2 regions of the Citrobacter koseri ATCC BAA-895 genome follow, and region 2 is predicted to be linked to the other one. Evidence: predicted binding sites of a transcription regulator. Region 2 holds the regulator's gene; the other holds the start of a gene.
The links. Region 2 encodes LexA, which represses DNA repair genes until DNA is damaged. Its sites were predicted from a motif close to TNCTGTATGTACATACAGNA; they were not measured.

Region 1 (4,431 bases), 1.7 Mb from region 2:
GGAGTTAAAGTCGCGCTTGTTTGACCCGGATATCGAGGATGAAAGCCAGGCGCCGCTGTATGATTTAGCGCTGGCCAACGGACAACTGATGGCGACGCTGAATCAGACGAAAGTCTCTCTTCTTACCCGCTTACGCGGCGACCGGGGGCAACGAGGAACCCGCCGCACGCTGCACTACTATTTTGTCGCGCAGGATATTCACGAGCGTGCAAGCTCATCGCATATTCAGTATCAGACGTTGCGCGATCATTTCCGCCACAGCGACGTGATGTTCCGTTTCCAGCGCCTGATGTCGATGCAGGGGCAAGCCTGTATGCAGCTCTCACGCTGTATATTACTGCGTACGCCTTATCAGCATGATCCACACTTCGAGCGCGCGTTTACCCATATTGATGCGGCGCTCGAACGTATGCGCGCCGCTGGAGCATCCGCTGACTTACTCAAAACACTGGGCTTTTTGTTGTCCAATCTGCGGGCGATTGATGCGCAACTGGCGACGATTGAATCCGAGCAGGCGCAGGCAATGCCGCGCAGCGAATCAGAAAACCTGCTTGCCGACGACAGTCCTCATGGGTTCAGTGATATCTGGCTACGTCTGAGCCGTAACTTCACTCCCGATTCAGCGCTATTTCGCCACGCGGTGCGTATGTCGCTGGTGCTCTGCGTCGGTTACGCGCTGATCCAGATTACCGGCATGACTCACGGTTACTGGATCCTGCTCACCAGCCTGTTCGTCTGCCAGCCGAACTATAACGCCACGCGGCACCGGCTGGCGCTGAGGGTCATCGGGACGCTGGTCGGCGTCGCCATTGGTATACCAATCTTGTGGTTTGTCCCCTCGCTTGAAGGCCAGTTGATACTGCTGGTTATCACCGGCGTCCTGTTTTTTGCTTTTCGAAACGTACAGTATGCCCATGCGACGATGTTCATCACCCTGCTGGTGCTACTCTGTTTTAACCTGCTGGGTGAAGGCTTCGAAGTTGCCTTGCCGCGCGTGATCGATACGCTGATCGGCTGTGCGATCGCGTGGGCCGCCGTCAGCTTTATCTGGCCCGACTGGCGCTTTCGTAACCTGCCGTGTGTCCTGCAACGGGCCACGGATGCGAACTGCCGCTACCTGGACGCGATCCTTGAGCAGTATCATCAGGGGCGGGATAACCGGCTGGCCTACCGCATTGCCCGCCGTGACGCCCACAACCGTGATGCCGAGCTGGCCTCGGTGGTGTCGAATATGTCCAGCGAACCCGACGTCACTGCCGAAACTCGTGAGGCGGCGTTCCGGTTACTCTGCCTCAATCATACCTTTACCAGCTATATCTCTGCTCTGGGCGCGCATCGCGAACAGCTCACCAACCCGGATGTCCTGGCGCTGCTGGATGATGCAGTGTGTTATGTCGATGATGCGCTTCACCATCAACCCGCCGATGAACAGCGCGTTCACCAGGAGCTGGCAAGCCTGAAAGAGCGGATTCAGCACCTGGAGCCAAAACCAGACAGTAAAGAACCCCTGGTGGTGCAACAAGTTGGCCTGCTCATTGCATTACTGCCTGAGATTGGTCGTTTACAGCGGCAAATCACGCCGTCGCCTTCTGGTGCTCCGGCGTAAGCGACTGCGCCCACTCAGCAAGCTCCTGGCGGCGTACCGCCGGGAGCGCCGCTTCATGTACGCCAGCAATCGCCCCTTCTAACGCATAGAGAATTTTCACCGTCAGCAGCTTATTGCTCTCTCTTAGCCGCAGCCAACACATTTTTGCGCCGAGTATCCGCAATGTGTTTTCATCATTAATTCCGGCCTCATGCAGAAGGTTCTCCAGATGAAACGTTACGTTTGGCAGATTCTTCAATCGACGTTGTGAAAAACGGGTACGTTTTTCTTTTATGGCAGCATCCAGCGAATACTGTGATAAAAGCACCAGCTGTTGTTGATCGCGCCATAAGCTTTCATCCACCCGGTAATAATTCAACATAACGGGACGGCCACGTTTCATAAATGTTAACCAGACGGGGGAATGCTTCACGCAGTACGCGACGCTTTGCTCACAGGCACGCAGGTATAGCTCTCCCTCAGCCACCATCGCAAACACCGTATCCTCGATTGTCAGGCTGTAGCTACCAAACAGCGAACGATAGTGAACCGTGCCCAGAGAGGCTAAATATTCTTGTGATTTATAGATCTTGTCATAGGAACGTAATTTCATAAAATCCCTTTTAAATCATAAAGTAAAAGAATGATTTGCAGTAACAGATCCGTTAATGACGAAAATAGGCAACTTATTCTCAGTGAGCAAGATGAATTTCATTTTTACGGTGACAACAGATAAAAATTGCGAGTTTGTTTCCGAAAATAGGGTTGATCTTTATTGGCGGCAGGGTTACTGTATATCCATACAGTAACTCACAGGGCTGGATTGATTATGTACACTTCAGGCTATGCAAATCGTTCTTCGTTGTTCTCTTCCACTGCGGGCAGCATTGCGCGCGTCTCTTCAGAGAACACCACCGCCGGGCTTATTAGCGAAGTGGTCTATCGCGAGGACCAGCCCATGATGACGCAATTACTGCTTTTACCGCTGCTGCAACAATTAGGTCAGCAATCACGCTGGCAGCTCTGGCTGACGCCGCAACAAAAGCTGAGCCGGGAATGGGTTCAATCTGCGGGGCTGCCTTTAACAAAAGTGATGCAGATCAGCCAACTTTCTCCATGCCATACGCTGGAGTCGATGATTCGCGCATTGCGGACGGGCAACTACAGCGTCGTTATCGGCTGGCTGGCGGATGAGCTTAGCGAAGAAGAACACACCCGGCTTGCGCAAGCGGCAGATGAGGGAAATGCGATGGGATTTATCATGCGTCCTGTGAGCGCACACGCTCATGCCACGAGACACCATTCCGGGCTAAAAATTCACTCAAATTTATATCATTGAGTGAAATTAGGATTTATCCTGGAATTTTTTTTCTGCTCTTTCATCTGCTCTGAAGCTTAATACTTTTTGTGTGTGAATGCTTGTCAGAAGCGGTTTCCGCGATTTTCGCTGAGCGATTTCTCAGCAGGAAATGTTAAATATTATGTATACAAGCCTTTTTTTTTCATATGCCTGACGGAGTTCACACTTGTAAGTTTTCAACTACGTTGTAGACTTTACATCGCCAGGGGTGCTCGGCATAAGCCGCAGATATCGGTAGAGTAACTATTGAGCTGATCCCCCGGTGAAGGATTTAACCGTGTTATCTCGTTGGAGATATTCATGGCGTATTTTGGATGATAACGAGGCGCAAAAAATGAAAAAGACAGCTATCGCGATTGCAGTGGCACTGGCTGGTTTCGCTACCGTAGCGCAGGCCGCTCCGAAAGATAACACCTGGTACACTGGTGCCAAACTGGGCTGGTCTCAGTTCCATGATGTTGGCAACAACCAGATCGACAACAACGGCCCGACCCATGAAAGCCAACTGGGTGCCGGTGCGTTCGGTGGTTATCAGGTAAACCCGTACGTTGGTTTTGAAATGGGTTACGACTGGTTAGGTCGTATGCCATACAAAGGCAACACTCAAAACGGTGCATTCAAAGCTCAGGGCGTTCAGCTGACTGCTAAACTGGGTTATCCGATCACTGACGATCTGGATGTCTACACCCGTCTGGGTGGTATGGTTTGGCGCGCAGACGCTCAGAACAACACTGGCTTCAAAGATCACGATACCGGTGTTTCCCCAGTATTCGCTGGTGGCGTAGAGTACGCTGTAACGCGTGACATCGCTACCCGTCTGGAATACCAGTGGACTAACAACATCGGCGACGCAAACACCGTTGGCGGTCGTCCAGATAACGGCCTGCTGAGCGTTGGTGTTTCCTACCGTTTCGGCCAGCAGGAAGAAGCAGCTCCGATTGCTCCAGCTCCGGCACCGGCTCCAGAAGTACAGACCAAGCACTTCACTCTGAAGTCTGATGTTCTGTTCAACTTCAACAAAGCAACGCTGAAACCAGAAGGCCAGCAGGCTCTGGATCAGATGTACAGCCAGCTGAGCAACCTGGACCCGAAAGACGGTTCCGTCGTGGTTCTGGGCTTCACTGACCGTATCGGTTCCGACGCTTACAACCAGGGTCTGTCCGAAAAACGTGCTCAGTCTGTTGTTGATTACCTGATCTCCAAAGGTATCCCGGCTGACAAAATCTCCGCACGCGGTATGGGCGAATCCAACCCGGTTACTGGCAACACCTGTGACAACGTGAAAGCTCGCGCTGCACTGATCGACTGCCTGGCCCCGGATCGTCGCGTTGAGATCGAAGTTAAAGGCGTTAAAGACGTTGTAACTCAGCCGCAGGCTTAAGTTCCCGTCTAATAAAAAACCCCGCGCTGCGGGGTTTTTTTCGTCTGAAACCAGAAGAAAGAAGAAACGAACCTCTACTCTTTCCCCAGTAATGCCTGCAAATCC
Region 2 (4,431 bases):
TTCCCCAGCAGCGGTATCGTCAGTAGGGTGAGCGCAAACCCGGCTGCGGCGACAGCCATGCTGTTACGCATTTCAGCCGCCCGCGTCGCCCCGATAAACATACCGTCCAGCAAATAGCACCAGACGCCCACCAACGGCAGAATCACCTGCCAGATAAGATAGCGATCGGCCAGAAGCTGAATCTGCGGCAGCGAAGTCAGCAGTGCGATGATGTACTCACCCGCCAGCACATAAACCAGCGCAAACAGCAGCGCCACAATTCCCGACTGGCGACACGCCGCCCGCCATACGTCCAGTAGCTGGCTGCCGTCCCGCGCGCCATAAGCCTGACCCGAATGGGCTTCTACCGCATAGGCAAAGCCGTCCAGCGCATAGGCAGTAAAGGTCAGCAACGTCATAAGAACGGCATTCACCGCAATGATATCGCTTCCCATACGGGCGCCCAGTACCGTGATTGCGCCAAAACAGAGTTGCAGCAGCAGCGAACGCAGCATGATGTCGCGATTAAGCGCCAGCAAACGACGGAAGTTCCCGCGCCAGGCCTGTTTCAACATACCGGGAGAGACACCGCGCAAACGAAGGACTTTGCGTACCATCAGCAGACCAATTAACAGCGTGGCATATTCAGCGATGACCGTCGCCAGCGCAGCCCCCTGCACGTTCATGTGCAGCCCCATAACCAGCCACAGGTCGAGAACGATGTTCAGGATATTCCCGACAATCAGCAGGATAACCGGCGCACGGGCGTACTGAACGCCAAGCAGCCAACCAAGCAAAACCAGATTCGCCAGAGATGCCGGGGCACTCAGCCAGCGGATCGCCAGAAAGCGTCTTGCCTGCTCCAGCACCGCTTCGCTACCGCCAACGATATGCAATGCCAGATCGATAATCGGCGTGCGCAGCAGCGCAATCAGCGCCCCCGCGCTCAGCGCCAGGATGAGTGGTTGCACCAACGCTCTCGCCAGCGCTTGCGGATTTTTCGCGCCAAAGGCCTGCGCCGTTAACCCGGTAGTGCTCATGCGTAAGAAGAGCAACAGCATGAAAAGGAAGCTGGTTGCGGTTGCGCCAATGGCAACACCACCCAGATAGACGGGGCTATCGAGATGACCAATAACAGCCGTATCCACCAGACCCAGTAAGGGAACGGTGATGTTGGAAAAAATCATGGGTAAGGCGAGGTGCCAGAGTGCTTTGTCAGAGGATGTGAAGAAAGGCATGCAGATGAGCCTGAGAAAAAGTCAAATAAACCAATCGATTAATCGCCGGATGGCGGCATAAATGCCTTATCCGGCCTACGGTACTATGGGTACATTTGCTGGATGGCGGCGTAAACGCCTTATCCGGCCTACGGTACTACGGGTACATTTGCCGGATGGCGGCATAAACGCCGTATCCGGCCTACGGTACTATGGGCACATTTGCCAGATGGCGGCATAAACGCCTTATCCGGCCTACGGGGATATTTGTAGGCCTGATAAGCGCAGCGCCATCAGGCGTTGTGCCAGCGCCTGATTACAGCCATTCACCGTTACGGATAACGCCTACCGCCAGTCCTTCGATGGTGAAGCTCTGCTCACGCAGGTCAACCACAATCGGTTTAAATTCGCTATTTTCTGGCAAAAGTTCAACTTTATTGCCCTGTTTTTTCAGGCGTTTTACCGTGACTTCATCGTCAATACGCGCCACAACCACCTGGCCGTTACGGACATCCTGGGTTTTATGCACTGCCAGCAGATCGCCGTCCATAATTCCGATATCTTTCATCGACATGCCGCTAACACGCAGCAGAAAATCAGCATTGGGTTTAAACAGCGAAGGATCGACCTGATAATGGCCTTCGATATGCTGCTGCGCCAGCAGCGGTTCACCGGCGGCGACGCGACCGACCAGCGGCAACCCTTCTTCTTCGTCCAGAAGCAGGCGAATACCGCGCGATGCGCCGGAAACAATTTCAATCACCCCTTTACGCGCCAGCGCTTTCAGGTGTTCTTCAGCGGCGTTTGGGGAACGGAACCCCAAACGCTGCGCGATCTCCGCACGCGTTGGTGGCATACCTGTCTGGCTGATGTGATCCCGAATGAGATCAAACACCTCTTGCTGCCTGGCCGTTAACGCTTTCATTCCGCCCCCTGGGTGTATATACAGTTATGCTGTGAGTATATACAGCTAAAGGTGATTTTGGAACCATAAACTGCGCAGAAAACAGGAGTTTTATACCGTTATGGAATCTTTATCGAAAAAACCTTAGCGGAAATGTGACCATAGCAGGAGACCCCAGGTCATCAGCGCGACGAAAATAGACAGCAGCACCGCCGCAGACCCCATGTCCTTCGCGCGACCGGAGAGTTCATGGTATTCAGAGCCAATACGGTCAACAACAGCTTCAATGGCGCTGTTAAGGATTTCAACAATCATCACCAGCATCACAGAACCAATCAGCAGTACGCGAGTAATGGCATCCACATCCAGCCAGCAGGCAATCAGCACACCTGCCAGCACGGCGATGCTTTCCTGGCGAAACGCCGCTTCGTTGACCCATGCGGCGCGAAAACCTTTCCAGGAATAGCCTGCGGCTTTAATGATTCGGGTGAATCCAGTGGTATTATTGGCCATTAAAAGAACCTTTTTGCATTATTAGCGTCAATGAAATTATATCGTTGGCCCGTATGATTCGGGCGACGGCAACGCAGCGCGAAGTATGACGGGATACACCAGAAATTCACCAGACTTTCTGATATCCTTGCAGCGCATTTGCATTATTAACCAGAGGCTTTACATCGTTTATGTCCGGCTGGCCACGAATTTACTACAAATTACTGAATTTACCATTAAGCGTGCTGGTAAAAAGCAAGTCTATTCCGGCAGATCCTGCCCCGGAGTTGGGGCTTGATACATCGCGCCCTATTATGTACGTATTGCCGTACAACTCCAAAGCAGACCTGCTGACGCTGCGCGCCCAGTGTCTGGCGCACGATCTTCCCGACCCGCTGGAGCCGCTGGAGATCGACGGAACGCTGCTGCCGCGTTATGTCTTTATTCACGGCGGGCCGCGTGTCTTCACCTATTACACGCCAAAAGAAGAGTCCATTAAGCTTTTCCACAACTATCTCGATCTCCACCGCAGCAATCCCGATCTGGATGTGCAAATGGTGCCGGTATCGGTGATGTTTGGCCGCTCTCCGGGGCGCGAAAAAGGAGAAGATAACCCGCCTTTACGTATGCTGAACGGCGTGCAGAAATTCTTTGCCGTCTCCTGGCTGGGACGCGACAGCTTTGTTCGTTTCTCGCCGTCCGTGTCTTTGCGCCGGATGGCTGACGAACACGGCACTGACAAGACAATCGCGCAGAAACTGGCGCGCGTGGCGCGTATGCACTTCGCCCGTCAACGTCTGGCGGCGGTCGGGCCGCGTCTGCCAGCCCGTCAGGATCTGTTTAACAAGCTGCTGGCTTCAAAAGCCATCGCTCGCGCCGTGGAAGATGAAGCGCGCAGCAAAAAAATCTCCCATGAAAAGGCGCAGCAAAACGCCATTGCGCTGATGGAAGAGATTGCCGCCAACTTCTCCTACGAGATGATCCGTCTGACCGACCGTATTCTGGGCTTTACCTGGAACCGTCTTTATCAGGGGATTAACGTCCATAACGCCGAGCGCGTTCGTCAGTTGGCGCACGACGGGCATGAAATTGTCTATGTGCCCTGCCACCGCAGCCATATGGACTATATGCTGCTTTCCTACGTGCTGTATCACCAGGGGCTGGTGCCGCCGCATATCGCTGCGGGCATCAACCTGAACTTCTGGCCGGCGGGTCCGATTTTCCGCCGTCTGGGCGCGTTCTTTATTCGTCGTACCTTCAAGGGCAACAAGCTCTACTCCACCGTTTTCCGTGAATACCTGGGCGAGCTGTTCAGCCGTGGTTACTCAGTCGAATATTTCGTCGAAGGCGGTCGATCGCGTACCGGTCGTCTGCTCGACCCGAAAACCGGCACGCTGTCGATGACCATTCAGGCGATGTTGCGCGGCGGCACGCGTCCTATCACGCTGGTGCCGATCTACATCGGCTATGAGCATGTGATGGAAGTGGGCACTTACGCCAAAGAGTTGCGTGGCGCGACGAAAGAGAAAGAGAGCCTGCCGCAGATGCTGCGCGGTTTAAGCAAACTGCGTAATCTGGGCCAGGGCTACGTCAACTTTGGCGAACCGATGCCATTGATGACTTACCTCAACCAGCATGTGCCGGAGTGGCGTGAATCCATCGATCCTATCGAGTCTATCCGCCCGGCCTGGCTGACACCGACGGTGAATAACATTGCCGCCGATCTGATGGTGCGCATTAACAACGCCGGTGCAGCCAACGCCATGAACCTGTGCTGCACCGCGCTACTGGCTTCCCGCCAGCGCTCTCTGACCCGTGAGCAGCTGACTGAACAGCTCG

Region 1: the regulator LexA is predicted to act here: its motif matches at 2,374-2,393, upstream of sulA (SOS-induced cell division inhibitor SulA).

What each region holds. Positions count from the first base shown of each region.
Region 1 covers NC_009792.1:1,945,843-1,950,273, forward strand. Annotated here, with positions in the region: gene yccS (YccS family putative transporter) at 1-1,606, shown strand, start outside; gene CKO_RS08935 (TfoX/Sxy family DNA transformation protein) at 1,575-2,198, opposite strand; gene sulA (SOS-induced cell division inhibitor SulA) at 2,415-2,924, shown strand; gene ompA (porin OmpA) at 3,280-4,326, shown strand; gene matP (macrodomain Ter protein MatP) at 4,401-4,431, opposite strand, start outside.
Region 2 covers NC_009792.1:3,601,115-3,605,545, forward strand. Annotated here, with positions in the region: gene dinF (MATE family efflux transporter DinF) at 1-1,217, opposite strand, end outside; gene lexA (transcriptional repressor LexA) at 1,513-2,121, opposite strand; gene CKO_RS16555 (diacylglycerol kinase) at 2,245-2,613, opposite strand; gene plsB (glycerol-3-phosphate 1-O-acyltransferase PlsB) at 2,784-4,431, shown strand, end outside.